4 regions of the Paenibacillus sp. FSL R7-0163 genome follow, and region 1 is predicted to be linked to each of the others. Evidence: predicted binding sites of a transcription regulator. Region 1 holds the regulator's gene; each other region holds the start of a gene.
What was found. The regulator Rex, encoded in region 1, represses fermentation and respiration genes when NADH is low (regulators of the CRP and FNR family bind a similar motif). The targets are predictions, from matches to a motif close to TTGTGAAATATTTCACAA.
Positions count from the first base shown of each region.

Region 1 (7,885 bases):
CAAGCATACTCTCCGTTATATACTCCCGGCAGCAAGCGTTCAATCGTTATGTCCGGAAGATCAGCTTTGATAATGCCGCGTATTTGGGCTTCTGAGGTTCCTTTACTTAGTTCCTCAGCAAACACTGCGTCGTCGCCTTCAGCATATTTTCCATCTACCGTAAAGCGGACCCAGACCATAAGAGCAGTCCCGGCTTCATTTTTTCCTGTTAAAACCCAGTACACTGCATTTTCATCCCAAACCGATTTTTGTGCTTTGGTTACCTCTGTTAGACCCGCTCTGGTTTTGGCAACATCCTTGGCGATATCCCGCTCGTTCCATTGATCTTTCATAATATAGGCATAGAACTGGATAAGTCCAAACCCCAGGAGCAGAATCAGAACTGACCCCAGGAGGATCCATTTTTTCCTTTTCTTCAAGGTACAGCTCCCTTTCTAGTAATATATCTTTTTTGATTATATAACACACCCGCGTGTTTATCCAAAATTTCATAATTTTCTAGCTTTCCCAGCCTTTAAAATGTACAAAAGGCCGCAACTTTTGCTAAAAGCAAAAAGTCGCAGCCTATTATTTATTCGTTATTATCCAGACTTAACGCTTCAATAAACCTTCGAAGGCTTCTTGCGCTTTACGCCGGATAGCTTCCTCATCCAGGGTTAAGCATTGTCCATGCTTGATGACCTGTTTACCATTCACCCACACATGCTCAACATCCTTAGCGCTAGCAGAGTAAACTGCATGAGACAACAGATCTGTGTGTGGCAGCAAATGCGGCTGATCTATATCAATTGCAATGAAATCAGCTTTCATCCCAACAGCAAGTCTACCTACATTATTTAAAAAGATGGACTGGGCGCCATATTCTGTAGCCATACGTAGAGCTTCTGGAGCTGGAACAGCCGTTGGATCACCGCTGACACCCTTATGAATGAGAGCTGCAAGCCGCATCTCTTCAAACATATCCAAGTTATTGTTGCTTGCCGCGCCATCCGTGCCAAGAGACACCTTCACACCAGCTTTTAGAAGATCAGTAACCCGAGCCACTCCGCTAGCCAGCTTCAAATTACTGCCCGGATTATGAGAGACACCCACATTATGGCGAGCCAAGATCTCAATCTCTTCATCATTTAAATGAACACCATGTGCAACTATCGAGGGACGTGTGAACATTCCAAGCTTCTCTAAGTGAGCTACAGGACGCAACCCGTAATCCGCCACATTTTGTTCCACTTCACGTTTCGTTTCGGACATATGCGTATGCATCGGTAAATCCAGATCATGCGCTGCCTGCACGAACTTAACCAGGAAGTCCGGAGGGCAAGTATAAGGGGCGTGCGGCGAGATCATAGTAGTAATTCTACCGTCCGCCTTTCCATGCCAGTTACGGGCAAAAGAAATCGCTTCCGCAAGCTTGTGATTCTGTACATCCTCTGGACATAACCCGATCACACCACGCATCAATACGGAACGGATACCTGATAACTCAGCTACCTCAGCTACTCGGTCCATATGATCATACATATCGAGGAAGGTCGTAGTTCCACCCTTCAGCATTTCCAATACAGATAAGGAGGTTCCCCAGTATACATCATCACCGGTGAACTTTTCCTCCATCGGCCACATTTTCTCCTGAAGCCACACTTGTAGCGCTAAATCATCTCCATATCCACGCAGCAAAGACATCGCCGCATGACCATGTGTGTTTACAAGTCCAGGCATGAACAGCAGACGACTGCCATCAACCACTTGCACTCCAGCTTCCATCTGAGGCTCTTCTTTTCCTATGTAAGTGATTAAATCATCTTCAATAGTCATATATCCACTCAGAACCGGCTCATCCGTTCCCGGAGTCAGAAAATACCCGCCCTTAATTATCGTTTTATTGCTGTTCATGTTCGCTTTCTTCCTTTCCATCCCGCAAGTAATAAGCAAGACTTTGCAGATCAGTTGTAAAATCAGCTGCATGCACCCGGATATTCGGTGGTGTCTTCAGAATCACAGGGGCAAAGTTCAAAATCGCTTCAATCCCAGAAGAAATGAGAATATCTGCTACATTTTGAGCTTCTGAATCAGGTACGGTAATAATGGCAATGCGAATACCTTGCTCACGAATCGTGCTGCCTAGTTCATCCATTGGTTGCACAGTAAGGGAGTTGATCTTACGTCCAACCTTAGGAGCGTACGAATCAAATATAGCGGTGATTTTCATTGTATCTTTAAGATATGCATTGTAATTAGACAAGGCATGTCCGAGATTACCTGCCCCTACTAAAGCTACATTAAGCTGTTGATCCAGCTTCAGAATATGACGGATTTTCTCAATAAGATACGTTACATCATAGCCGATACCTTTTCTGCCGAAGTCACCAAAATACGCTAAATCCTTACGAATCTGTGCGGGATTAAGATCCAGCTTTTGTCCAAGTTCCTGAGAGGAAACTGTTAATATTTCGCGATTCTGGAGATCATTCAAAAAACGCAAATACACAGGTAGTCTGCGAACAACGGCTTCTGATATTTTATCCGATTTCATATTTTTCCTCCTAAAAATAGTAATGTTCTTGTGAAAATCCATATTCAAACGTATACCTCTCCTTATTAAGGGCGGTACTGTAACTTACCGCCCTTAAGGATAAGGAGGAGCTAAACTGAAGACGAGCATTTTAAGAAGCGCCGCCATCCTCTAGCCATTCCGCTATGCGGGGGACCATTTGATCAGTCAGCATATGCTCCATTTTGGGACCAGGCAATGAATAAAGGAAATACTTCCCGTAATGAGATTCAATAACCCTTGTATCATAAACAATAACTATTCCGCGATCCTGCGCCGTGCGAACCAGTCTTCCGAATCCCTGCTTAAAGCGAATAACCGCTTGAGGAACAGACAATTTCATGAACGGATTCTTCTTCTGAGCCTGCAATAACTCCGACTTCGCTTCCGCCAACGGGTGATTCGGCGGTTGAAACGGAAGTCTCACGATGGCCAGGCAAGTCAGTGCTTCACCTGGAATATCTACACCTTCCCAGAAGCTGCTCGTCCCCAGCAGAACGGATGCTGCACTGTCCTGAAAGCGGCGGATCAGCTTGCTCCGGCTGCCACCTTCCACGCCTTGACCAAGCACCGTAATCTCTTGTGAGGCCAAAGCCTCTTTAAGCGGATCATATACCTGACGCAGCATTTTATAAGAAGTAAACAGAACCAGCATCCGCCCACGTGTTGTTTTGGCAGCTTCTGCTAACGACTGTACGAGTGTATCGACAAATCGAGCATCGCCCACACTGCCCTTCACACTAGGAAAATCACGCGGTATAACTAGCAGCGCCTGCTCGCGATACTTAAAGGGAGAAGGAAGGAGTGAAGTCATTAGACGTCCCTCTTCCGCAGCTTCGTTAAGTCCGAGATTATCAATCATAAACTGAAAAGATTTATCTACAGACAGCGTCGCCGAGGTAAGCACGATGCTTTTTTTCTTATCGAAGAACAACTCTTTAAGCTGGCTGCTAACATCCACAGGGACGGCATACATCTGCAGTGATTTGCTGCGGTAATTTCCATTTGCCTCCAGCCAATATACTACATTATCGTCATTCAGCCCCATAAAGAATCTTACTTGCTCACGTATGGAAGCCAAATCCTTAAATAAACCGCTAATATCAGTAACAAGACTGTCTGCTGAGGATTGGCTTTCCTGGTCACGCATCTCATTAAGCATTTTATCACCCTTACGGATGATGTCGCTTAACGTCAGATTCATAGTGTTCTCAAGCGCAACTAATTCATCCCAATCCTTCGGCTTACGGGCGGGAAGCAAACGCATAACCAGTTGTCCCGCTTCCCCTGCTGCTGCATCACTGCGTTCCGGCAAAAGGCTGAACAGCTTGTCGCTGAGTGCATCCCAGGTTTCTTTGACAGTAAGCAGATCCGGGTAGATCCGATCGATGACTCCGCTCCATTCTGAAGCCTCTTCACTGCCTGACGACTGTAAGATCTGGCGCAGAGCAGGAAGCTGTCCGTTTCGGCTATCTTTATACAGTCGCGATAACGTGTGTGCCACAGTGAAATGCTTCATATGCATGCCAAGATGTTTACCAGCCACATCTTCTAAATGATGTGCTTCATCAATTACAAGATGCTCGTAAGCTGGAAGCAGCTGGTGCCCAGCTTTAACATCTGCGAATAGCTTGGAGTGGTTCGTAATGACCACGTCAGCAATCCCAGCTTCATGCTTGGCCCTATGATAATAGCATTTGCGGAACCAAGGACAGGAACGTCCCAGACAGGAATCGGTATCGCTTGCCACCGTCTCCCAGAAATCACCGCCCCGGCCGCTTAAATTCAGCTCTTCATCATCCCCTGATTCACTTTGAGTGAGCCATACGATCATCTGAGCTGCAGTAAGCGCATCTTCCCTTGGGCTTATAAAGTCCTTTTTATTAATTTTATGCTCAAACTTACGCAGACACAAATAATGTCCTCTTCCCTTAAAAATAGCAGCTTTAAACGGAAAAGGAACTACCTGCGTTAACAAAGGGATATCCCGCTCGCGCAATTGGTCCTGCAGATTAATGGTATGAGTGCTGACCATGACTTTTTCATTGGTGCGAACGCTTTGATAAATGGCAGGCAACAAATAACCGAGCGATTTACCGGTTCCTGTGCCCGCTTCGATCAGTAGGTGTTTGTCTTCGGCAAGTGCCGTCATCACCTCATTGATCATAATATCCTGAGCTTCCCGGCTTTCATACTGCGGTAATGTGTCTTTAAGTCGTTTGGTTACTTCGTCCATATAATCAGTAAAAGATAAATTCGCTAGCGGATTCTCAGCATGCTCATCTCTAGGTGGCGCTAACTCCGTCCAGTCTCCTACTGCAAGCGCTAATTGACGATAGAAAGTCAGATCACCTTCGGGCTGTAGCGTCTCCGCTTCCCGCTCTCGCAGCAGACCATCAAAGTACCAGCCCAGATCACTATCCTCTTCGGTAAACAGCTCACAGAGTCTCTGGATCGTAAGCAGCGGCAGCTCGTAGAGCTCCTCCAGACATTTCAACAGCACTAAAGCAGTCGCAAGTGCATCACTATCTGCCTGATGCGGACGATCATGTGTCACTCCAAAATGAGCACTGACAGAGCCTAGCTGATAAGATGTGAGCGAAGGAAAGCAAATTTTCAGAAAATCAATCGTATCCAAAATCCGCCCTTGAAATGGCAAATAACCACAACGATCTAAAGCATTTTGTAAAAAATGGAAGTCGAAAGCGACATTATGCCCTACAAGCACAACATCATCCAAGAGCGGAACAAGCTCCATCATCATCTCATCCAGCTCAGGCGCATCCTTCACATCATCATCGGTAATCCCCGTCAGACCTGTTATAAAAGGAGGAATCGGCGTTCCGGGCTTGACATAGGAACCATATACCCGGGAGATGGACCGGTCTTCTTCTATAATTGCAAGGCCAACCTGGATAATTTCACCCACGGATTGGGTTCCTGTTGTTTCAAAATCAAGCACGGCAAATTTCATTATAATTCTATTCCCTTTCAATTGAGACTCTTAATCAGCATAACAGAAGTTGCGAAAAAAGGCGATGCACACCACTGGTTCAGGGGATGCATCGCTTGAATAGAAATTTCCAAAACCGTTATTCTTTTACAAAAGGGAAACCAGCTGATTTCCAAAATGCAGCTTCCCTCCACGACGGCGGCATACCTCTAAGTTAACGTTTGGCTCCGGAAGCGCCGGGTCATGCTGCAAGGCAAGGTCAAACAATTCCTGCGCTTCATTAAAACGTTCCTGTGAGGCTCGTATGCAGCCTAAAGCATTATATACCATGGCTTTCAGCTTGGTCTCCCGTATCAAGCCCAGCATATGGTTCAGATGACTCCAAGCGGCTTCACCGTCACCTTCCTGCAGATAAGAGATGGCTAAATATAATCGAGCAGCCAAGCTATCCGGGTATTGCGCAATAACTTCTTTAAACTGATCAATACACTTTCCATACATCAGCAGCTTATAATATCCCTGACCTCTTACAAAGGAATCCATACACAGCTCTGGTGCTTCCTGTTCCGGCACTTCCTCTTCGACCACTGCTGTAAAATCCGCACTTTCGCGAAAGTGACTTAGCTTCTCAGCAAAAGCGAGCCATTCATCCATCACTTTATCGCTCAGTCTATGCAGCATATTATAATTGCATAAAAGCTCGTTCCGGCGGGCACCCTCCGCTGTAGGGTAATCTGTTATGATCTCCTGAAGCACCTTGTTCATTTCAGCAAACAAATGTTGAAACATGGGCTATCCCCCCTTACTGAAGATGAAATCAGTTCAGCTTGCCTGACTTCATTTTCTGCGAGATCGGGGTCTTTCATCCCTGCCATTCATTACATGGCGTAAGTCCATACATTAAGCGATTGTAGCATGCAATTCATGATCAGCCAGCTTCACTGGTTTGTTATTCTCATCCACGAATACCACCGTTGGCTTATGTGACTCCAGTTCTTCCGAGGACAACATCGCATACGAAATGATAATTACTGTATCGCCCGGCTGAACAAGACGAGCTGCGGCACCATTAAGACAGATCACTCCGCTTCCACGCGGTCCAGGGATTACATAGGTCTCCAGTCGCGAACCATTATTGTTATCCACAATTTGAACTTTTTCATTCTCAAGAATGTCCGCGGCTTCCATCAAGCTCTCATCAATGGTAATACTGCCCACATAGTTTAAATTCGCTTCCGTTACTGTTGCGCGGTGAATTTTGGATTTCATCATATGTCTAAACAAGTGCAGCAACCTCCTTTGGAATAAATACATTATTATCAATCAAGCGTGTTCTGCCAAACTTCACGGCAAGCGCTATAATAATTTCCCCATCCACTTCTGATAAAAGAGCTTCATCCTCTAATCCTTCAAGATCAGGGAATGTTAGGATCTCCGCATAATCAATCACCGCTAGAGGAGAGCTGGAAATAACCGATGTCAACAATTCCCGCACTTCAGCAACGGTTCTTACTTTTCCTTCTTCAATAGACTGACGTGCTTCACGTAAGGAACGAGATAACACCAATGCCTGACTACGCTCCTCTGGAGACAAGAATACGTTACGTGAGCTGAGCGCAAGTCCATCCCCTTCACGAACGATCGGACAAGGGATAATTTCGACATTCATATTAAGATCGGACACCATTCGGCGAAGGACAGCAACTTGTTGAGCATCCTTCAGCCCAAAGAAAGCATAATCCGGCTGTACAATATTGAAGAATTTATTAACCACTGTGGTTACACCATCAAAATGCCCAGGGCGGGAAGCCCCACATAGCCGGGTAGTAAGCTCCGATACCGAGACAGTAGTCCGAGTAGGCTGCGGATACATTTCTTCCACACTGGGGATAAATACAATATCTACTCCCTCACGTTCAGCGAGTTCCAAATCACGACGCTCGTCACGCGGATAGGAATCATAATCCTCGTTTGGCCCGAATTGCAAAGGATTCACAAAAATGCTCATTACCACTGTGTTGCTCATTTCTCCAGCCCGGCGAAGCAGACTGGCATGTCCGTCATGCAAGTATCCCATCGTAGGAACGAACCCAATCGGGGCGTGCCCGCCTTGTCTCATATACTCCAAAGCTTCGCGCAGCTGCTCAATGCTTCTGACGACTCTCATTTATTTCCCTTCCTTTCTGGCAGCGCCATATAAAGATTCCAAGACTGTTTCATCTGCATTAAAAACGTGGCCTTCATCTGGGAAGGAACGTTCCTTCACTTCCTTCACATACTGGCTTATGCCCTCACGGATCACATTACCCACATCCGCATAGGTTTTGACAAAACGTTTCTCACGATAAGGTGAGGCATAACGCAGCAAATCATGGAAAACC
Region 1 is NZ_CP150224.1:1,582,807-1,590,691, reverse strand. It holds gene NST45_RS07015 (DUF5590 domain-containing protein) at 1-419, opposite strand, end outside; gene NST45_RS07010 (amidohydrolase) at 592-1,893, opposite strand; gene NST45_RS07005 (redox-sensing transcriptional repressor Rex) at 1,880-2,533, opposite strand; gene dinG (ATP-dependent DNA helicase DinG) at 2,664-5,525, opposite strand; gene NST45_RS06995 (hypothetical protein) at 5,652-6,293, opposite strand; gene panD (aspartate 1-decarboxylase) at 6,405-6,788, opposite strand; gene panC (pantoate--beta-alanine ligase) at 6,781-7,671, opposite strand; gene panB (3-methyl-2-oxobutanoate hydroxymethyltransferase) at 7,672-7,885, opposite strand, start outside.

Region 2 (7,885 bases), 3.0 Mb from region 1:
AGAATTGATTTCGGTAGAGAGTGGTTAAATTATCCTGTTTCAGAAAATTACTTTAGGGAAATCAGACCCATATTTGATGAACTTGAAGAATTGCGGCACAGAAACTATCTCTGGAAAGATCTTGATCATAAAGCAGACCGTTTCTATGTCCCAGTTTTGAACGCATTTATACGAGAGTTACAAAGGCTTAGCCAAATGTATACGGATATTCCTTCTCGTTTGTTAAGTTATCTTCTTGGTCGCCATGACTTTTATAAGGTGATTGCACAAGGCAGAAATAGAGTTACTGAAATACAAGGATATTCAATGTACGGTACTTTGAACAGACAATCAGGTAACGTTGCACCTCAAATCCGATTACCAAGGTTGCGACTACCATCTAGGTTTTATGATATAGATTTCAAGCCTAATTCAAAAACAACAATTTTCATTGTATGTGATGAGGGTTGGAACTTATCTGCAAGAATTCATAATGCAAGTAGAGCTGTTGAGCCAAGTTTAAAATTCGATATTCAACTGAATGGCGTCCCCCCTACATTATATAGGCATTATGAACCCTGGGACTAAACTGATATATACTAGCCATTCCTAAATATCACAGGAATGGCTATTCAATTATCTAACAAGTGACTACATACGAATGTTTGATATAGAAAAGAGTGCGTGTCCTCCACCGCCTCATCTTCACAACCCCCTTCAACCTCAAAATTAAAAGGATAACACCATAAACAAGATATCAATTTCATTTTCATAGGTCTTTCCGCCACTTATTGTTACAAAGGAAATATTCGATGCATTTACTGTCTCAGCTATACTGTAAAGCTTACGTGTCATCGTCTGTAATTTTTATTTTCTCTACTAAAGGCACAATAGAAGTCTTAGAAAAGTTTTAATGCTGTGCTGTACATTCAATTTCCTTTTTATCCTTAAATTGAAAATCAGAATGCTGAAGAATCCTACTAATTATCGCTTGATCTGAGATTTCAAAGAGATTTCCCTCATTTATCCCATACTCTCTCATCTCAGATGATATGGTGACAATTGCATTGGCATATCTATTTATTGAATACTCTTTGATTGTTTGATTGTTTCATAATCATTTGGTTAAATTTTTCATATTCATTGGTCAACCAATCGCCTTTCTAATAACATTATTTTCACGTGACAGTAATTTAAAAAGAAAATAAGAAATGCAGAAGCAACTTATTTTGTACCAATCGGAAATATTCTCACAAAATTAATTTAATAACCTTTACTCCGTGACTCTTTTCAGTTCAAATTGTGTTGCCTCTAATATCAAAATAAATCTGTTATTATTTACATCCAAAAAACTTACGGGTATAGCAAGCCCTGTAGAAGAGTCGGAGATACTTAATACTTTTACTTCATCATTCATGCTTAAACTCGGCATATCCATTTTATAAACTCTATAAAAAGAGTCATTATTATAATGTATTTCTGTAATGTTATAGAGTGGTGTTTCTAGTTCATATTGATAAACAGTATAGTGTTCAAACCCTTCTGATGAAAAGGAATCTTTATTGATTATAATTTCATCACCAATAACGTTTTGCCCTTTTAGCAGTTGAGAGGTTTACTAGCCGTGTTTTAGTATAGTTAATATGAGCTGTTTGAAAAGAAATGACTGCATTGTGAACTGCTCATAAATGAAATCGACTGCTTCGGGAGGATCGATTTGGGGGAAGCATTGAAGTTATACAATTCCCAGAAGTATTTGAGAACGAGATGAAAATGAAACGATATACAAACCTATCGCACAGAATTCATTCCATAGATTCAAACTAAAAGACGATCAGTGACCTGCCCTTTGCAGAAACTGATCGTCTCTCTTGTCTTACAGTCCTTCTTCTCCGTACAAAAAAACCGAGAAAGAGCACTTTATTTAAAAGTGTCTATTTCTCGGTTATCGTGTATTTATTCGTTATTTAATTAGTTAGGTTGCTCTTCCATCGCTCTAATGGATTCATCCACCTTCACCATCATGGAACATTCGACTCTTTTGCGGAAGACGTCACAGCTGAAGTCATAGGTACCAATTAAGGAACCCGTCGCGTGCAGTGCATTGGCAGGACAACCACCGCTGCAGTAGAGTTTAGCCCAGCAGTCTTTGCATTCCGGCTTCGAGTAGCAGTTGCTCTCTTTAAATTGACATTGCAGCTCTGGCTTTGTGATGCCATCCCAGAGGTTCCCCATGCTATACTCTTCATCCCCTACGAACTGGTGGCAAGGAAAAAGCTCTCCCCAAGGGGTGACAGCAAGATATTCAGTTCCCGAACCACAGCCAGTAATTCTCTTCTGGATGCATGGTCCTTCTGAGAGATCAAGCATGTAATGATAAAAGGTAAACCCCTTGCCTTGTTCACCACGCCCGATCATTTCCTTCGCGAGAATTTCGTACTGGTTGTATATCTCCGGCAGGTCCTCCTCAGTAAGTGCATAGGGTTCCTTTGGATCACAGATGACTGGTTCCATCGAGATTTTGTCAAAACCAAGGTCTGCGATATGAAATATATCATTGGTAAAATCGACATTGTTACGAGTGTAAGTTCCCCGTACATAGTACTCTTGGTCTCCGCGCTTTCGAACGAATTCCTGGAACTTCGGAAGAATATGATCGTAGCTGCCTTTTCCGTTAACCGTTTGGCGAAGCCGGTCATGAACCTCTTTCCTTCCATCCAGGCTTAATACGACATTGTACATTTCCTGATTTAAAAACTCGGTGACCTCATCGTTCAGCAGCATCCCGTTCGTCGTGAAGGTGAAGCGGAACTTCTTTTTGTATTCTTGTTCTTTGCTTCTTGCATAAGCTACGATCTGTTTAACCACTTTCCAGGCCAAAAGCGGCTCCCCGCCGAAAAAGTCGATGTCCAGGTTGCGATGATGGCCCGAATTTTCAAGCAGGTAATCGATGGATTTTTGTCCAACCTCATAGCTCATGATCGCTCGGTCTCCGTTGTATTTCCCCTGGCTAGCGAAGCAATAGTCGCATGATAGATTACAGGTATGCGCAACATTGAGGCAGAGTGCCTTGACATAAGTTTTTCGTTTTTTTAAATCGAGCGAGAGGTTCTCATACTCATCTTTTGTAAAAAGCTGTCCATCATTTATAAGCTCCTCGATATCCACGATGGTTTCTCGAATGTCACTCTCAGAAATGCTGGAATCATGCTTATATTTTTCTAACATCATTGTCACGATTTGGTCGACAGAAGTTTTCTCATAATCCGCTATAATTTCATATGCTAGGTCATCAACAACATGTACCGAGCCACTGTAGGTGTCGAGCACGATATTGTATCCGTTTAGTTTATATTGATGAATCATACTTGCTAATCAAGCTCCTTTTGCACACAAGTAGAAACGGCTTTGCCATCCTTTAGAGGAAGCGTCCATTTCTTAAAAATAGCCGCCCATCATCAGAGCAATGGGCGGTAAAATTCCTAATCCTATCTGTTCATTGCATTTTCACACTTCTGGTTTGCAACGCCGCAGGAAGTTTTACAAGCGGACTGGCAAGATGTCTGGCATGCGCCGCATCCGCCGTGTTTTGCGGTATCCATCAGTTTGCGGGTGCTTAGGGTTACGATTCTTTTCACGATAAATGACTCCTTCTGTAATTTCTTGTGATCACTTTCACTTAATTTCCATGGAACATCGTAGCAACATCACGCAAGTACGTCTATGATGCCTGTCACCTAGCAGAGTAGAGAGGCATTAAACATATAAACAAAGTAGCATCAATGCTAATTCCCGTTCAGTCTTTCATGCTTGTGATCGTAGGATGCCGTAGCGGGAACCAGAGTCAGAGCAATACTAAAAAAGTGAAACAAAAAAGAGACGGCAATGATGCCATCTCCTTTAACAACATTTTTTCTCATACTTGTCCTTAAAGTCCAATAAATATAAGGATCTCATTGCACTGTATCCCTCCTTACCGGTAGAGCGACACTCTCCACATGCGTGGGTGGACAGTGTGAACAAACTTATATTAGGAGCCCTAAGACACTTCCGGACATTTTATCTGCTCTTGAATATTCAATGAATTTATTTATTTTTATAATGTACTACGCCTTAGTTCATAAAAATATTGCACAATCGGATGCTTTAACTTCATCTTCTCGCTCATGTTTAAAATCCAACCGTTTTGATAGAAGGCGGCTCTGAGCATAGCATCTATGGCGTGCTGCAGAGGGACGAGAATGGCCCTCCTATCCATAACCGAACGGATGCTTTTTGTACTCTATCGGGCTTGAGCCGACTCTATTTTTAAACACACGACTAAAATAGTACTGGCTCTTATACCCTACCTTCACGGCCAGATCCCCGATTTTGATATTCGGCATTACGTCATCTAGAATCTCCTTCGCCTTCGATATCCGAAGCTCGGTGACATAGTCAAGGAATGAAGCACCGATTTCTTGCTTCATACGCTTGCTAAGATAGGTTTGGTTGATATGAAATAGCGCTGCTACTCGAGTAATAGACAGCTCCGGATCCTGATAATGACTGTCAATATACTCCGTCACTTTTTGGATAAGCACTGTTCCATCCCCTGTATACCCGGGAAGCTCCCGCTCCTTATCCACCCTGCCTTCATGTGAATGCAAAGGATATTTTACCTGAAGATGCTCATCGATCCGATGAAGCAGCTTGTTCAGATCACTCTTCGGCACAGGTTTCAATACATAATCGAATGCTTGCAGTTGCACGGCTTGACGCGCATATTCAAAGTTATCGTACCCGCTGATGATGACAACCAGAACCGACGGGCAGCGTTCGCGCAATATATTCATCAGATCGAGCCCATTTATATTCGGCATGTTGATGTCCACAAGACATACATGTGGTGGGGCTTCCTCCACCATATTCAATGCTTCGTTTGCACTTTTCGCTTCTCCTGCAACCTCAAAAAGATACGGACTCTCCTCAATGTATTGTCGCAAGCCTTTGCGAATGATCGTTTCATCATCGACGATGACAATCTTCCACATCTTCATTCCACTCCCCGTCCAAAGGTATTCGAATGACCATAACGGTAATGCCATCTTCGCTCTTCACTGCAAGGCCATATGGCACCCCGTAAGTTAGTCGAATGCGATGGTTTACACTGTATAGCCCAAAGCCTGTGGCAGAACGATCATATGTATCATCAAGAAGGGCTTGATTCATCTGTTCAAGCTTTTCTTTCGGAATCATAACCCCATTATTTTCAACCTTAATGACCATATAATTGGCCTTTTTATATGCTGTAATCGAAATTTTACACTTTTGATCCCCAAGTGGCTTAATCCCGTGATAAATCGCATTTTCCACCAACGGCTGCAGCATGAAGCGAACGACTTGGCACTGAGCAAGCTTTTCATCATATCGTAGCTCGTAGTCCAGAATCTCCTCATATCGCACACCTTGAATATGAAGATAACTCTCGACATGGTACAACTCCTGATCAAGCAGAATGTAGGGACTGCCTGTGCCAAGCCCTAATCGGAAATACGCGCTAAGCGCTTCCACCATCTCCACCACATTGTCTGCTCCATGTTCCGTTGCCATCCACTGGATCGTATCCAATGTGTTGTATAAAAAGTGCGGCTTGATCTGCTCATGAATCAGTCTGAGTTCCATCTCCTTTCGGTCCTGCTCCACAGCGTATAATTGAACAAGCATGTCATTGAAGCTTCGTCCAAGATCGCCGATCTCATCCGAGCGCGTAACATCTGCTCGTATGGTTTGGTTGCCGTTCTGCACATTTTCCATTACCTGGCGAAGCGACTGAATTGGACGAATAATGGAAGAAGCAAGCAGCATCAGAAAGACGATAAACGCACTACCGATAAGAACGCCTACCAGCAATGCAGTCCGCTGGGTTTTGATCACCGCTAGCGATAGACTTGAATTCGGTACTTCGAGTACTAGCTTCCAGCCTTCCACATTTTGAATTGGAGCCTCAAATACACTCATGTTCTTCTTATCTGCTGCCTCCTCCGCTCCATCTTCTTCACCCAGCTCTCTGCAATCGACGATAAGCTGGCCTGACTGGTCATATAGCATTACATCTTGAGCAATCTCCTTCATCTTCTTGACGGAGACGGCTGCGGCAATATAAGCTACCTCATCATTCACCGATGGATTCACGCGATAAAGAATGACGACGATTTCGGCTGCATTCGCTTTGGATACGATCGGATTGCTCACCACATAATTGGAATCTGAATTCAGCAGTTTTCGATAGTAGGGTCGGTTTAGTATCGAAAAAGGCTTGTCCCTTGCTGACCAGGAATTTCCGTGAATATCCACCACACGTATGGATTCGTACTCTACTTGCTTCTTCGCCTCGAACTTATCGAACTCTTGCAGCAATTCATCTCGTGTCCACTGATGGTCCGAAGCTAGAGAAGCAAGCATGTCTATCTCTCCAATGCGCTGATTAAACCAATAATCAATCTGGTCGCTGCGTGCAGTAACCACTTGCTGCGTTAAGTTCTTATTCAAAGGGACAACCGTATGGTTCATCTCCAAATATATTGTTACAAGCAATGCAACGAACAGCAGCAAGAAGCAGCCTCCTGCGATTAACGTGATTTTTAAGTGAATTGATTTCATTGTAATCATAGCCCTTCACAATATCCGTCTCTTACATGCCCGAAAAAGACAAAAAAACACTAATCTGTGCAAATACATAATGCTGTACTAAATCTATAATAGGTCTTGTGCATATTTTCACATGAAATAACATTCATGTCTAGGCTAGAGATAAAGGATTTGCCTAGCAAATCCTCCTCTCCCTAGGGTATGTAACCAATTCACAACAGAATGAAGGAGATATTATGCGAACTCACACGAAAAAGCTGTTATCTATTCTACTAGTCCTCAGTCTTATGTTCACGCTTGCTGCTTGCGGCAGTAAAGATGCAGAGCCCGCTGCAGATGCAAACGGAGTTCAAGTCTTTGAAGGAGTTGGGCAAGGTAAACATGGCGATATTAAAGTACAAGTCTCCTTATTAGATAACAAGATCACTGACATTAAAGTGACAGAGCATAAGGAAAATGAAGTACTTGCAGAACCTGTTTATACGCAGCTCAAGCAAGATGTCATGGCAACTAACAGCGCAAAAGTTGATGCCATTAGCGGATCTACAGTTACAAGCAAAGGATATCTCGAAGCCATTCAAGATGCCATTACGAAGTCTGGACTTACCCTTGTCGCTGGCGCTGCAGTCAGTGGAAGCAAAGACAAAGAAGAAGTCGAGCAAACCTATGATGTTGTCGTCATCGGTGCCGGGGGTGCTGGCTTTAGTGCGGCTATCGAAGCGAAGAGCGCTGGAGCTAATGTAGTTCTGCTCGAGAAAATGCCAGCTGTTGGCGGCAACACATTGATCTCCGGTGGTGAGATGAATGCGCCGGACAACTGGGTTGAACGTGCTCTTGGCATCACTGATGACACGGCTGACTTGTTCTATGATGATACGATGAAAGGCGGAGACAACCTCGGGGATCCAAAGATGGTTCGTATTCTTGCCGACAATGCTCTAGCATCTGCCGAATGGCTGCGCGATGATATCAAGGTAGAGTTCTTACCTGATCATCTGTTCCAATTTGGAGGCCATTCCAGAAAACGTGCGTTGATTCCTGTAGGTCATACAGGTGTTGAATTGATTACTAAGTTAAAAGCCAAAACAGACGCTGATCAAATCACGATCAAAACGAATATGAAAGCCGAAACCTTGCTGAAGGACGAAAGCGGCAAAATAACAGGTGTAACTGCGACTTCGGGTACTGGCGACAAGATCACATTCCATGCGAACAAAGGCGTCATCATCGCTACCGGTGGTTTTGGATCCAATGTAGAGATGCGTAAAAAGTATAA
Region 2 is NZ_CP150224.1:5,396,057-5,403,941, forward strand. It holds gene NST45_RS23700 (HaeIII family restriction endonuclease) at 1-567, shown strand, start outside; gene scfB (thioether cross-link-forming SCIFF peptide maturase) at 1,951-3,345, opposite strand; gene scfA (six-cysteine ranthipeptide SCIFF) at 3,468-3,617, opposite strand; gene NST45_RS23715 (response regulator) at 4,230-5,012, opposite strand; gene NST45_RS23720 (histidine kinase) at 4,987-6,573, opposite strand; gene NST45_RS23725 (flavocytochrome c) at 6,846-7,885, shown strand, end outside.
Region 2: scfA (six-cysteine ranthipeptide SCIFF) is a predicted target of Rex. The motif match lies at 3,643-3,660, and genes of this name have one in related genera.

Region 3 (7,885 bases), 2.2 Mb from region 1:
ATTTGCGCCTTTTTAGGTCTGAATCTGCTGCTATGTTACCAGCTGTGGGTCGATTTGCGCGATCAGGTTAGTGCTAATCTTGATTTTACTTCCCTGTCTGCTGAGACCCAAGCCGTAATGGAGCAGAAAGGGATTCGTGTATTGTGTCCCATTCCGGCGTCTACCCCGCAGCTTCCTAACATTACTTATCGTTATTCTGCTGAAGAGCAGACTGAACCACCAATTAAATTAGATGTACCTATAGACAGCAAGCTGATCTATTCTTCCTTCTCAGAGCTTAGCAAGGCGCTTGAGGATAAGATTCCTGATATTTCCAATTATCGCTTTGATTCACAGGAAAGTGAGGTTGGGAAGTTTGTTCTTCATCCGCTGGTTCAAAATCAGTGGTCGTTGTTCCGTGTTAGGCTAGAGTTGATTAACAGTGATCAAAAAATCGTAGCTTACCGCTGGCCGAAGATTGAAATAGGGACAAGCAGCAGCGATAAAGAACAGAAGGTGCTTCCAGCATCGCAAGCACTTAGTAGCTTGATAGAGAAGTATTTTCCGGCAGATTCCGTAGTGAAGGAGATTGAGCTGGGGTATTACGGTGAGCTGTTCAACTCGGAAAGTCAGGTAGCTTCGCCGATGTGGCGGTTTATGCTGGAGAACGGCAATGCCTATTATGTGGATGCTATTAGTGCGGACATCATCAGTCCTAAGACAACAGAGTAGAAGGAGTAAGGAAAATGGGGATTTCATTTACAGTACTGTCCAGTGGTTCTACCGGCAATGTAACGGTGGTACGAAACGGGGAGACAACACTTATGATTGACGCAGGTTTTAGTGCCAAGCGGATCGATGAGCTGTTGGCCATGCGTGAACTAACGGGTAATGATATAGACGGGATTCTAGTTACACACGAACATTCCGATCATATCAAGGGACTCGGGGCCATGGCCCGTAAATACGATCTTCCGATTTATGCGAACACCAATACCTGGGGAGCTATCGAGAAGGGAATTGGTAAAATACCGGAGTATAACCGTATGATCATGGAGTCTGGCCAGCACAAGGATTTCGGCAGTATGCGAGTAGAATCCTTTGCGATTTCTCATGATGCAGCGGAGCCAGTGGGTTACAATTTTTATGATGGAAAAGAGAAGTTATGTGTAGCTACAGACCTGGGCTATGTTAGTGATAAGGTAAGAGATGCAATTTCAGATGCAGATGTATTGGTGCTGGAGGCGAATCATGATATCGAATTGCTGAGAATGGGACGTTATCCGTGGAATACGAAACGGCGCATCCTAGGCGACATGGGTCACCTTTCCAATGAGGCAGCTGGAGCTGCGCTTAGCGAAATTCTTACAGGGCGGACCAAACGGACCTATTTGGCGCATTTAAGCCGGGATCACAATATGATGGATTTGGCAAAAATGTCGGTACGCGGCGCAATGGAGGATCGGGGCTGTTTTTTCAAAGATAGTGAGTTCAGACTGTGTGATACGTATTATGATCAACCTACGCCATGGGATAAGCTGAGCCAGTCATAAGCTGATCAAGTTCAGCGGTCTTGCGATCTAATTCTTGGCGGGAGATTAGGCCTTTTTCAATCATCAATTCGATCATTGCGCTAAAGGCAAGGGTCATGTGGTAGTGTTCATCCTTTAAGTCACCAAGCTTACCGATAAACTCGACTAAATCCATACTTGTTGAAAAAGAACTCATAATTAATCCTCCTTTAATAGTGTGAATATATAGTGTAATTAGAACTGAAAACTGTAAAAAATTCGCAGGTGTTTTAGCTGAGGAAAATCCCGAATTGCAGGTTGCCTGTGATACAATTAAAAGCGTGATGAGCAAAGCTAAAATTTTAGGGACACTTCTATTTTATTGTAGTCTTTTAAGTTGCAAAATATTCCTAATAGAGAAGATATATTAAAAGATTATCATAATCTAACGATTGATCGAAACTCTTGTGGGGTTAATGGATAAAGTGAAACTTTTTAGTGATATTTGGAGTCTAATGGTTACAGAGGTTTGGTTCGGACGTGGTTGCTATAGGTTCAGGTCTTAACAACAGTGAACGCTTGGCAATAGAAGGGGGAGATTTTCGGTGGGATTGTTTGATGATGATTTCTATTCAACTAAAGTTTCGCGGTCCAGAGGGGATGAAGCATCAAAGGGATCGTTTGCTAACCGTAGACATTCTGTACGCAGATCGCGTAAAGGGCTATCTACCTGGCAAATATCCGCCGTTTGCTCCTTAGTCAGCGCTGTGGTGGCAGTTCTGTTATTCAGTATGTTTACAGGCCAGATGAGTCATGAGACTGCTCAAAAGCCGGTTGTAACAACTGGAAATGTTGCCCCAAGCAGTAGTGATCCATTTGACCGGATTATTCAAGCTGCTGCCACGGTTCGCCCTGCAGTAGTAAGTATTATCAATCATAAAGAAGATAATGAAGAATTAAACATTCTGGATGAGTCCGCACTAGGCTCAGGAGTGATCTATAAAAAGACAGGAAATAAAGCATTTATCATTACCAATAATCATGTCATCGAAGACTCCGGTAATCTCGAGGTAGTTACAGTGAACGGAGAGACCCGTAAGGCAACACTCGTTGGAACGGATAAAGTAAGCGACATTGCGGTACTCTCTATTGATGCCAAAGGAATCGATACCATCGCGCAGCTCGGTGATTCCTCTAAGCTTCGTCTAGGTGAAACGGTCATTGCTATCGGTAATCCGCTAGGACTTGGTGATACATTGACCTCGGGGATTGTTAGCTATACTGAACGGATGGTTCCCGTATCCCTTAATCAGGATGGAGTATATGACTGGGAACAAGAAGTGATACAGACTGATGCGGCGATTAATGAAGGAAATAGTGGCGGCGCGTTAGTGGATCTCGATGGCAAGGTCATTGGAATTAACACGATGAAGATTTCAGATACGGGTGTAGAGGGTCTGGGTTTTGCAATTCCTGCGAATCATGTGATAGATATCGCTAATGAGCTGGCTGAAAAAGGGCATATTGCCCGTTCGTACTTGGGTGTATATTCAGTTGATTTGAACAATCCGTACGTTCCACTAGCAGAAGATCAACGCAATGAATTGAACCTGCCGAACAGTGTTAAGGATGGAGTAGTTGTTCTAGAAGCCGTTGGCCCTGCGAAGGAAGCTGGACTGCAATTCAATGATGTCATTACCAAATTTAATGATCAATCCATCATATCTACCCTTTCTCTTCGCAAGTACTTATATAATCATACGAAGATCGGTGATGATCTGAAAATTACTTACTATCGAAACGGCGAGGCCAAACAGGCAACAGTTAAACTTCTTGAAAAACCACAGGAATAATATGCTGGAAGTCGGTATATAATGATATAGCAGTTACGACAAGTAGAGCGGACTACCCCTTCGATTCCAAGGGGGTACCTTCTTGAAAAAGCGGATAAAAGTAACGTTTTTGGGAAAGCTATTTTTCTAAAACCATGATAATTATGCCAGAAAAAGGATCTATTTAGGGAATAAACACTAAGTGGCAGCCCTTACATTGGAAGGTAATACTTATTAGGGCAAAACCGGATATATTCGGATGCTTGCTTGCCTTTGCTAATCAGGTGTGGTAATATGATATCAATCATACATTTAGTCCCTAATTCTCGCATTGAAAAGGGCTGTCATATTTGGTAATACAACCTTTTTCAATGTGTGAATTTTTTCTTTGTTTGAAGATAAAAAGAACATATTAATTTAAATTTGTGGAGGTAACACACATGCAAACAGGTACAGTTAAATGGTTCAACGCAGAAAAAGGATTCGGATTTATCGAAGTTGAAGGCGGAAGCGACGTATTCGTTCACTTCAGCGCAATCACTGGCGACGGCTTCAAAACTTTGGACGAAGGCCAACGCGTTGAATTCAACGTTGTTCAAGGCAACCGTGGACCACAAGCCGAAAACGTTGTAAAACTGTAATAATAGAAGAAACCGTCCCAGCTTGTGAAAGTTGGGACGGTCTTTTTATATCTAGTTACTCACTATTGACTTACAGGATGGGAGGAACGGCAATGAACTACCGGAAGAAACCTTTGGAAGAAATACCGGAAGAAAATACCGCAATTTGGGCATGTACCAATGAGGGATGCAACGGATGGATGAGGGATAATTTCGCATTTGAACATGCGCCTTCTTGCCGTCTATGTGACTCTCCAATGGTTCGCAGCACGAAGATGCTACCTCAATTGCTTAATTCAAATGGCGATCTCAAATCGCTGAAGAAGGGTATTTCCATCTAACCAATACCTAAATGAGTCAAGCATTTAATAGAACGACGAACCACTCAAGACGGGTAAACCGTCTTATTTTTTTTGCTTTCTTTATGCTAAAATGTGATCTTTGTCACAAATCATTTGAATTTCACCGTTAAATGACTATCTTTATGTGACATTTATCACAAAAAGAAGCTTAAATTTTTGACAGAATATAATTAACGAAAAGGGGAGAAGGAAGGGACAAATATGGATACAGTAATGCTGTCGCGTATACAATTTGCGTCGACGACAATATTCCACTATTTCTTTGTACCGGTATCAATCGGACTAGCGCTCTTGATTGCAATCATGGAGACAATGTACGTTAGAAAAGGTAATGAAGAGTACAAAAAAATGGCGCAGTTCTGGGGAAAGCTATTCCTCATCAATTTTGCAGTAGGGGTAGTTACAGGGATATTGCAGGAATTTCAGTTCGGGATGAACTGGTCCGATTATTCACGTTTTGTGGGTGATGTATTCGGGGCTCCACTTGCAGTTGAGGCATTGGCAGCCTTTTTCCTGGAGTCTACTTTTATTGGGATATGGATATTCGGCTGGGATAAGGTATCCAAGCGAGTACATTTACTGTCCATCTGGCTGGTAGCATTCGGTACGATGTTATCTGCATTCTGGATTCTAGCGGCTAACTCTTTTATGCAGCATCCTGTGGGTTTTGAGATAAATAATGGACGTGCAGAAATGAATGATTTCTTCGCGCTTATTACGAACGGACAATTGCTGGTTGAATTCCCACATACAGTACTGGCTGCTTATGCAACAGGTGCTTTTCTTGTAACAGGTATTAGTGCTTATAAAATATTGAAGAAACAAGAGGTTTCTTTCTTTAAGAAGTCTTTTCAGATTGCAGCTATCGTAGGGATTATTTCTTCTATTGGTGTAGCTGTTGCTGGTCACGCCCAAGCGCAATATTTGGTTGAAACTCAACCAATGAAAATGGCAGCTTCCGAAGGACTGTGGGGTAAGAGTGGTGACCCGGCACCTTGGACCGTATGGGCAAACATTGATCCAGAGAATCAAATCAGTACTGGAGAATTTCAAATTCCTTATATGCTGAGTTTCCTTTCATACAGTAAATTTTCCGGTGAAGTTAAAGGTATGCTTGAGCTGCAAGCGGAGTATGAGCAAACCTATGGCCCCGGTGACTATATTCCACCTGTACGTACGACATTCTGGAGTTTCCGGATCATGGTTCTAGCAGGAACGTTAATGATTGTATTGGGAATGTACGCTATGTACTTAATGTGGCGCAAAAAAATGGACCGTCCGAACACTTGGTTTATGCGGTTCATGTTATGGGGCTTGCTGCTTCCTCCGATTGCGAATACAGCCGGTTGGGTCATGACCGAATTCGGGCGTCAGCCATGGACGGTATTCGGACTGATGACAACGGAAGACAGTGTGTCGCCTAATATTACAAGTGGTCAAGTTCTGTTCTCCGTGATTTCTTTTACAACGATTTATTTAATTCTAGGATTAGTGTTGGTCGGATTGTTTATTAAAGTGATTAAAAAAGGTCCTTATGCGATGGATAACGATCACGGCGATTCGAATGATCCATATAACGAGGAGGGTTCCCATGATATCTCTTAATGAATTGTGGTTTGTGCTGATTGCAGTTCTGTTTATAGGGTTCTTCTTCCTGGAGGGTTTCGATTTCGGCGTAGGGATGGAAACACAAATTCTCGCTAAAAATGATACAGAGCGCCGTGTTCTGATTAACTCGATCGGACCTTTCTGGGATGGGAATGAGGTATGGCTTATCACCGCTGCGGGTGCAATGTTTGCGGCTTTCCCGGAGTGGTATGCAACGCTGTTTAGTGGATTCTATATTCCTTTTGTATTTGCCTTATTAGCTCTGATAGCGCGTGGTGTCGCTTTTGAATTCAGAGGTAAACGTGATTCATTAGCTTGGAAAAGAACTTGGGATGCCTGTATCTTTATCGGCAGCTTCCTTCCACCATTCCTCTTGGCTGTAGTGTTTGCAAGCTTTATCAAAGGGTTGCCTATTGATGGGGATATGCAAATGTATGCAGGGTTCACAGATATCGTGAATGTGTACACTGTAGTAGCAGGGCTTACTGTTGTCCTTCTGTGCCTAGTGCATGGTCTCATGTTCACAACGCTGCGTACAGTGGGTGATCTACAGGCTCGCGCTCGTAAGTTGGCACAAAAATTGCTGATACCACTCGCAGCTTTATTTACTGCTTTTGTGATTATGACTTATAATATGACGGATATTTTCGAGCAACGTGGAACGGTTCTTATGATTATTGTAGCCCTGGGAGTTATCGCCTTTGTACTGTCCGGTTACTTCATGACGAAGAAGAAGGACGGCTACGCTTTTGGAATGACAGGAGCGGTAATGGCTCTTTCGGTAACTTCTATCTTTGTAGGATTGTTCCCGCGTGTTATGATTAGTTCAATTGATCAAGCTTTTAATTTGACGATCACTAATGCGGCTTCGGGCCATTACTCTTTGAAGGTAATGACGATTGTGGCACTGACCATCCTTCCGTTCGTATTGGGATATCAAATTTGGAGTTACTTTGTCTTTCATAAACGGGTTCACGAGAAGGAGCATCTTGAATACTAATGGATAAAAACTTGCTTGGGTATAAAGGAGTTAAGCCAGTCTTTCTGATTGTAGGCTTCCTTACCCTGGTGCAAAGCTTGTCCATACTTCTGCTGGCTAAATCGCTGGCAGAAGTAATCTCTGCGCTATTTGCGGGAGAACCTCTGAAGGAACAATGGGGCACTGCGCTATTGTTCCTTCTTGCATTTCTTGTGCGCCATGCTTGTGCTATGCTGATGAGCCGTGTCTCTTACCGCTTCGCGGAAGCAACGGGCAGCACTATGCGGAGGGAAATGATGGACAAGCTCTTCCAGCTTGGCCCTAGAATGGTGGGCGGGCGTGGAACCGGGGATCTTGTTACACTAGTGCTGGAAGGCGTAACTAAATTCCGCACGTATCTGGAAGCAATCATTCCTAGAATGGTAGGGATGTCTGTTACACCGGTCTTGGTGCTTATTTACGTCTTTACGATGGACACTACGAGCGGGATTATTCTTACGGTAACTATGCCGATTATTATTGTTTTTATGATTTTGATTGGGATGACGGCCCGTAAGCAAATGGATCGGCAATTGAAATCATATCGCACATTATCTAATCATTTCGTAGACTCACTACGTGGACTAGAAACATTAAAATTTCTAGGGCGCAGTCGTAGTCATAGCGACAGCATTGCTACGGTCAGCGATCGTTATCGCTCGGCGACCATGCGTACGCTGCGAGTGGCCTTTTTGTCATCGTTCGCCCTGGATTTCTTCACTATGCTGTCTGTAGCTTCTGTAGCGGTAAGTCTTGGTTTGCGGCTTGTAAATGAACAAATGACATTGGTTACGGGCTTAACGATTCTAATCTTGGCTCCGGAATATTTCCTGCCTGTCAGATTGGTGGGTTCAGATTTCCATGCTACTTTGGATGGGAAAGAAGCCGCTGAAGCAATGAAGAGCATTATAGATCAAGATGAGGTGAAGGCTGAAGTAATCGGCCCTAACGGTAA
Region 3 is NZ_CP150224.1:6,208,248-6,216,132, forward strand. It holds gene yycI (two-component system regulatory protein YycI) at 1-711, shown strand, start outside; gene NST45_RS27300 (MBL fold metallo-hydrolase) at 726-1,532, shown strand; gene NST45_RS27305 (hypothetical protein) at 1,501-1,707, opposite strand; gene NST45_RS27310 (trypsin-like peptidase domain-containing protein) at 2,096-3,343, shown strand; gene NST45_RS27315 (cold-shock protein) at 3,763-3,963, shown strand; gene NST45_RS27320 (cold-shock protein) at 4,056-4,283, shown strand; gene NST45_RS27325 (cytochrome ubiquinol oxidase subunit I) at 4,506-5,909, shown strand; gene cydB (cytochrome d ubiquinol oxidase subunit II) at 5,896-6,912, shown strand; gene cydD (thiol reductant ABC exporter subunit CydD) at 6,912-7,885, shown strand, end outside.
Region 3: NST45_RS27325 (cytochrome ubiquinol oxidase subunit I) is a predicted target of Rex. The motif match lies at 4,427-4,444, and genes of this name have one in related genera.

Region 4 (7,885 bases), 320 kb from region 1:
CATTGATCTGCTGATGTTCCTTAAAAACACCATTTATATTTTTGTGGGGAATATGGTCGTGACACTAGTAGTATTGGGAATGTCTGCTTTCAGCATTTCTCGTATGAATGTCCCTTACAGAAAGGCAATTTATTTCTTTTTCCTGATGACATTGTTTATTCCGGCGACCAGCTATATGATTCCCAACTTTGTCAATCTAAAAGAGCTTGGATTACTGAATCAGTACGCTGCTTTTTGGCTGCCTGCTGGTGCGAATACATTCTATTTTCTACTCTTAAAGAACTTTTTTGATGGGATACACCCTGAAATTTTTGAAGCAGCGCGGATTGACGGTTCCTCTGAGCCGAGAAGCTTTTTCTCCATTGCAGTGCCATTGTCGGTTCCGATTTTTGCTACGCTGGCGATCTTTATCTTTTCTACCGCATGGAATGACTGGTTCTGGCCATCTCTGGTTATGCACAGTGAAGAGAAATATACGCTCGCGACAGCAATCTATAAATACGTTATTAATGTAAAGGCACTTAATACGAATATTAAATTCGCCATCCTATTTATCGTATCGTTGCCGCCGATCCTTGTCTTCCTGATCTTCCAAAAGTTCATTATGCGTGGCGTCGCATTATCAGCAGTTAAGGGATAAGCGCGGATCGACGGATTTAGTCACGGATCGTAAACATGCACATGAAAGGAATATAAATGCACCTCGTTTGTAAACGATTTCTCTTTTATGATCGATATGTAAGATAACTATGAATTGAAAAGGGGAGTTTCAATGCGTAAGTACTCTAGCGTGCTACTAAGCCTCCTTGTGGCCGGATCGTTGTTAACCGCTTGCGGCGGTAATAACAATAACGGAAACACGACAGGAAACAAGGAAGGGGAAGCGACTACTGCGCCAACGAATGCTGCAACAGATAATGCTGGCAGTGCTACAGCAGCGCCAACTGATGATATCACACAAAGAAAAGTGACCATCAAAATTCACTATCCAACCCCTGACCTAACCGAAGTTAGAGCACAGGAAGATGACAAGATCAAACGTTTCCAAGAGGAATATCCGAATGTTGAAATCGTCAAAGACGATTGGCAGTACAATGTAAGTGAAATCGGCATCAAAATGGCAGCGAATGAAGCTCCAACCTTCTTTAACACCTACGCTACAGAAGCAAAATTCCTAGTTGAAAAAGGCTGGGTAGCTGACATTACGGATCTGTGGAATAAATACGAATTTAAGGATCAAATTAACCCGGTTCTCCAAAATCAATTTATCATTGACGGTAAAGTCTTCGGCGTAACTCAAAAGGGTTATGTAACAACCACAATGATCAACAAAAAAATGCTGGACGAAAAAGGTGTTGCTGTTCCACCTATGGATTGGACTTGGGATGATATGCTGAATACCGCCAAAGGCGTAGCTGATACCAAAAAAGGGATTTCCGGTATTGCTCCAATGGGTAAAGGGAATGAAGCAGGCTGGAACTGGACCAACTTCCTGTTCGAAGCTGGCGGTGAAATTCAGAAGATTGAAGGCGGTAAGGTTGTAGCTACTTTTAATTCTGAGGCTGGGATTAAAGCGCTGGATTTCTACAAGAAACTTAGATGGGAAGCAAACGCGATTCCTCAGGACTGGGCACTGGGCTGGGGTGATGCTGTAGGCGCATTCCAACAAAGTCGTACAGCAATGGTAATGGCTGGATCTGACGGTGTTATTGAGCAAGCGTTGAATCAGGGCGGTCTGAAACCAGAAGATGTACTTACGTATCCAATGCCTGCAATGGAAAAAGGCGGAAAACACACCGGGGTACTTGGTGGTGACTACCTTGTAATCAATCCAAATGCAACACCAGACGAGCAAGAAATGGCATTCCGTTATATTACATTTGATTACTTCTCCGATAAAGGTCTAGAAGCACTGGATGCGGTTCTGCAACAACGTACAACGGATGGTAAATACTTTATTCCGCCGCTCTTAGATTACTATTCTGCAGATTCTGACTTCGGCAAGAAAACGAAAGCTGTGTATGATAAATATACAAATGTATATCAATACAGCCCTGATATTTTAGGTTTGCTGGACGGTAAACCGGAAGCGCAATACAATACACAGGACTACTACGCAACCATGTCCAATGTAATTCAAGAGCTGTTCTCCAAAAAAGGAACAGATTCCAAGACACAGCTTGAAGCTGCTGCCAAAACAGTGCAAGAGAAATTCTTCGACACAATTAAAGTAGAATAGCTAGGAAGAACAGAACCGGCTCCTTAGGAGTCGGTTTTTTTATGTTTATATTATTGATATTTTTATAAATCAACACGACGGGGGGCATCCCACTATTTTTTAGAGGGTCATGAGAAAAATAGAGTGTCAACAAAATTAGGTTTGCTTTTTTAAAATATTTTTGCGAGCGGAAAGGTAGAAAATGGGTATCAGTTCTTGTCTTTTTAAACATAAACTTTAAATTTAAGAAATAATAAATCATAAATAATGGTAAAAAAGCTATAATATGATCGAATGAAAGCGCTTTGAAAACAAATCAAAAAAACTTTATACTTTGTGAAAGATTTCACTATACAAGGTGGAAATGATGTGATAAGATAAATGTGTAGAGAAAAACAACCTAAAAATTGACAGGAGGACGAGGGAGATGGCAGTTAAGAACGAAGTCGCCGCCCAAGTTAAACAAACTACCGCTGAAGAGTATATTCAGACTTTAGTGGATAAAGCGAAAAAAGCACATGAGGCATTCATGGCGCTGGATCAAGAGCAAGTTGACACAATCGTTCATGCAATGGCGTTGGCTGGACTCGACAAACATATGTACCTCGCTAAATTGGCTGTAGAAGAAACTGGCCGCGGGGTTTACGAAGACAAAATTACTAAAAACATCTTCTCGACAGAATATATCTGGCACGGAATTAAATACGATAAAACAGTAGGCGTTATTGAAGACAATGCTTATGAAAGCTTCCAAAAAATTGCTGAGCCCGTCGGAATTGTAATGGGTATCACACCGGTAACCAACCCTACATCCACCACGATGTTTAAAGCGTTGATTTCGATTAAGACACGGAACCCTATTATATTCGGTTTCCACCCATCTGCGCAAGAGTGTAGTGCAGCAGCTGCTAGAATTCTTCATGATGCGGCTGTAAAAGCTGGCGCACCTGAGAATTGTATCCAATGGATTGAAATGCCAACGATGGACAAAACAAACGCTTTGATGAACAACCCTGACGTTGCACTTATTCTCGCAACAGGCGGTTCTGCAATGGTAAAAGCAGCTTATAGCTGTGGTAAACCAGCTCTTGGCGTAGGTCCTGGTAACGTACCTGCATTCATCGAAAAGAGCGCGGATATCGATCAAGCCGTAACGGACATCATTCTTTCCAAAACATTTGATAATGGTATGATCTGTGCTTCCGAGCAAGCTGTTATTATCGAAGAACCAATCTTTGATCAAGTGAAAAAGAAAATGATCGCTAATGGCTGCTACTTTGTTAACAAAGAAGAAGCTGCCAAACTTACTAGCGGCGCTATGAACGTTGATAAATGTGCGGTTAACCCAGCAATCGTTGGACAATCCGCAGTGAAAATTGCTGAAATGTGCGGCATTCAAGTTCCTGCCGGCACTAAGATTCTGGTAGCAGAACTTGAAGGTGTAGGCACTAAATATCCATTGTCCGCTGAAAAATTGAGTCCTGTGCTTGCTTGCTACAAAGTTAAAAACGCAGATCAAGGTATCGAACGCGCAGCACAAGTTGTTGAATTTGGTGGTATGGGCCATAGTTCGGCTATCCACTCCAACAACGAAGAAGTAATCATGAAGTTCTCCAACCGTCTGCAAACAGGACGTATTCTCGTTAACTCGCCTTCCACTCATGGTGCGATCGGCGATATCTATAACACTAACATCCCTTCGTTGACGCTGGGCTGCGGATCTTATGGTCGTAACTCCGTGTCGCAAAACGTTACAGCAATTAATTTGATCAACGTGAAAAGGGTGAATCGTCGTACCGTGAATATGCAATGGTTTAAAGTACCTGACAAGATCTATTTCGAAAAAGGCGCTACTCAGTACCTGACCAAAATGCCTGATATCACACGTGTCGCAATTATCACTGACCCAATGATGGTTAAGCTCGGATATGTTGAGAGAGTTGAACATTACCTGCGTCAACGCCAAACTCCTGTAGCGATCGAAGTGTTCTCGGAAGTTGAACCAGATCCATCGACAACTACAGTTGAAAAAGGTACAGCAATGATGAACAGATTCCAACCGGACTGCATCATCGCACTTGGTGGTGGTTCCCCAATGGATGCTGCAAAAGGAATGTGGTTATTCTATGAACATCCAGACGCAGACTTTAACGGTCTGAAACAAAAATTCATGGATATCCGTAAACGGGTTTACAAATTCCCTAAACTTGGAAACAAAGCTAAGTTTGTAGCGATTCCTACTACTTCGGGTACGGGTTCGGAAGTAACATCTTTCGCAGTTATTACCGATAAAACAACTGAACAACACACTAAATATCCTTTGGCTGACTACGAGCTAACTCCAGACGTAGCTATCATTGATCCAGAGTTCGTATATAGCTTGCCAAAAACTGCTGTTGCTGATACAGGTATGGACGTATTGACACATGCCATCGAAGCTTATGTATCTGTTATGGCGAGTGACTACACTGATGGTCTGGCAATTAAAGCAATCCAATTGGTATTCCAATACCTTGAAAAATCGGCGCTTGAAGGCGACAGAGTTGCCCGTGAGAAAATGCATAACGCATCAACACTTGCTGGTATGGCCTTTGCTAATGCTTTCCTGGGTATTAACCACAGTTTGGCGCATAAATGGGGCGGTCAATATCACACTGCTCACGGTCGTACTAATGCGATCCTTATGCCACACGTTATTCGTTACAATGCTAAGAAACCTACGAAGTTCGCTTCGTTCCCTAAATATTCACACTTCGTAGCTGACGAGCGTTATGCAGAAATCGCCCGTATTCTGGGATTGCCAGCTCGCACAACTGAAGAAGGTGTAACTAGCCTGATCAATGCTATTCGCGATATGAACAAAAAACTGGGTATCGAAGAATCCTTCCAACAACTGGGCTTTGATCCTAAGGATTTTGAATCCCGTGTAGATTACTTGGCTGACCGTGCATTTGAAGATCAATGTACAACTGCCAATCCTAAGCTGCCACTGGTATCTGAACTTGCAGATGTGTACCGTAATGCTTTCTACGGAAGATTTGATAATTAATATTTGGTTAAGTAGATAATAGGATGGTTGTGGACTAGATATAAGTGACAAATATCACCGGAAAGGTGATATTTGTCACAGTCTATTTATAGAAAATAAACTAAAATGTTTATATAAACAACGGTCCCATACATGGAACAATGATTGTGAATTTTCGAACAACCATATCTTTCTTGGGATCACGAGACACGGGATCAACCTTCAAGCCCGCGATCTCTACAAATATTATAAATATAGATGGAGGGATTTAGCATGTCGGTGATTGAAAAAGATGTACAAGAAGTGAAATCCGGTTGGAGAAGTTTTACAAAAGGTAAATGGTCCAGAAAAGTTGACGTTAACAACTTTATCGCAAGTAACATTAAGCCTTATGAAGGAAACGAAGAATTCCTCGTAGGACCTACTAGTAACACAACTGAACTATGGAAGATTATTTCCCAATTGAGCAAGGAAGAAAGAGAAAGAGGCGGCGTATGGGATGTTTCCCTAGATACTGTCTCCACAATCACTTCACATGCTCCAGGCTACATTGACAAAGACAAGGAACAAATTGTAGGCGTACAGACTGACGCTCCTTTCAAACGTTCCATCCAGCCATTTGGCGGGATCAAGATGATGGTTGATGCTACGAAGGCTTACGGCTTCGAGCTTCCACAAAACATCGTTGACATGTTTACGAACATTCGCAAAACGCATAACCAAGGCGTATTTGATGCATATACACCAGACATGAGAGCTGTGCGTAAATCCGGCGTAATTACAGGTCTTCCTGATGCTTACGGCCGCGGACGCATCATCGGCGACTACCGCCGCATTGCTCTGTACGGTATTGATTTCCTCATTAAAGACAAAAAACAACAACAAACTGAGCTTGAAGTTGATTCCATGACTGAAGATATTATTCGTTTGCGTGAAGAGCTGTCCGAGCAAATTCGTGCACTTGGCGAATTGAAAGAAATGGCAGCCGCTCATGGTATGGATATTTCCAGACCAGCGACCAACTTCAAAGAAGCTACTCAATGGGTATACTTCGGGTATCTGGCAGCAGTTAAAGAGCAAAATGGTGCAGCGATGTCCCTAGGCCGTGTGTCCTCTTTCTTGGACATCTATGCAGAACGCGATATTGCTGAAGGTACTTTGACTGAAGAACAAGTACAAGAAATCGTCGATCATTTCGTAATGAAACTGCGTATCGTGAAATTCTTGCGTACACCTGACTATAATGATCTGTTCTCCGGTGACCCAACATGGGTAACTGAATCCATCGGTGGTATGGCTGAAGACGGAACAACTCGTGTTACCAAGAACAGCTTCCGTTTCTTGAACACCCTGTACAACTTGGGTCCAGCTCCGGAACCAAACTTAACTGTACTGTGGTCCGAAAAATTGCCTGAAGCCTTCAAAAAATATTGTGCTAAGGTTTCCATTGAAACTAGTGCAATTCAGTATGAAAATGACGATGTAATGCGTCCATACTGGGGTGAAGATTATGCGATTGCTTGCTGCGTATCTCCAATGCGTATCGGTAAACAAATGCAGTTCTTCGGCGCTCGTGCCAACCTGGCAAAAGCATTGCTGTATGCTATCAATGGTGGTATAGACGAAAAATCCGGAGCACAAGTTGGACCGGAATTCCCAGCGATCACTTCTGAATATCTGGATTATGACGAAGTAATGAAACGTTTCAAACCGATGATGGAGTGGTTGGCTAAAACTTATGTTAACACTTTGAACATCATTCACTATATGCATGACAAATATTCTTACGAACGTATCGAAATGGCGCTGCATGACCGTGACATTCTGCGTACGATGGCTTGTGGTATTGCTGGGCTGTCCGTTGCAGCTGACTCACTAAGCGCAATTAAATACGCCAAAGTAAAACCTATTCGTAACGAACAAGGTATTGCGATCGACTTCGAAACCGAAGGCGAATTCCCTTGCTACGGTAACAATGACGATGCTGTAGACAGCATCGCAGTAGAATTGGTTGAAACCTTCATGACTATGATCCGTAAAAACAAAACATATCGTGATTCTGTGCCAACTCAATCGGTACTGACCATTACTTCGAATGTAGTGTACGGTAAGAAGACAGGGACTACACCTGACGGACGTAAGAAAGGTGAACCTTTCGCACCGGGTGCTAACCCAATGCACGGACGTGACAAGAAAGGCGCCTTGGCTTCCCTGAACTCTGTAGCTAAACTGCCTTACTCCGATGCACAAGATGGTATCTCTAACACGTTCTCCATCGTACCTAAGGCACTTGGTAAAGACGAGGATTCCCGTAAGTCTAACCTGGTACACATGATGGATGGATACTTCCATAACAACGCTCAGCATTTGAATGTTAACGTATTTAACCGTGAACAGCTGATGGACGCTATGGAGCACCCAGAGAACTATCCACAATTGACTATTCGTGTATCCGGCTATGCAGTTAACTTCATCAAGCTGACTCGCGAACAACAAATGGATGTAATCAACCGTACATTCCACGGTTCGATGTAATTTGTTTCTGTCATGAAGATCTTTGAATTAGTACTACATTGAAATAATTGCAAGGAAGATACCGCCCTTGTCTCAAGGGCGGTAATATCTTGTTCGAGAATTGT
Region 4 is NZ_CP150224.1:1,265,601-1,273,485, forward strand. It holds gene NST45_RS05410 (carbohydrate ABC transporter permease) at 1-640, shown strand, start outside; gene NST45_RS05415 (extracellular solute-binding protein) at 773-2,239, shown strand; gene adhE (bifunctional acetaldehyde-CoA/alcohol dehydrogenase) at 2,646-5,267, shown strand; gene pflB (formate C-acetyltransferase) at 5,520-7,781, shown strand.
Region 4: pflB (formate C-acetyltransferase) is a predicted target of Rex. The motif match lies at 5,412-5,429, and genes of this name have one in related genera.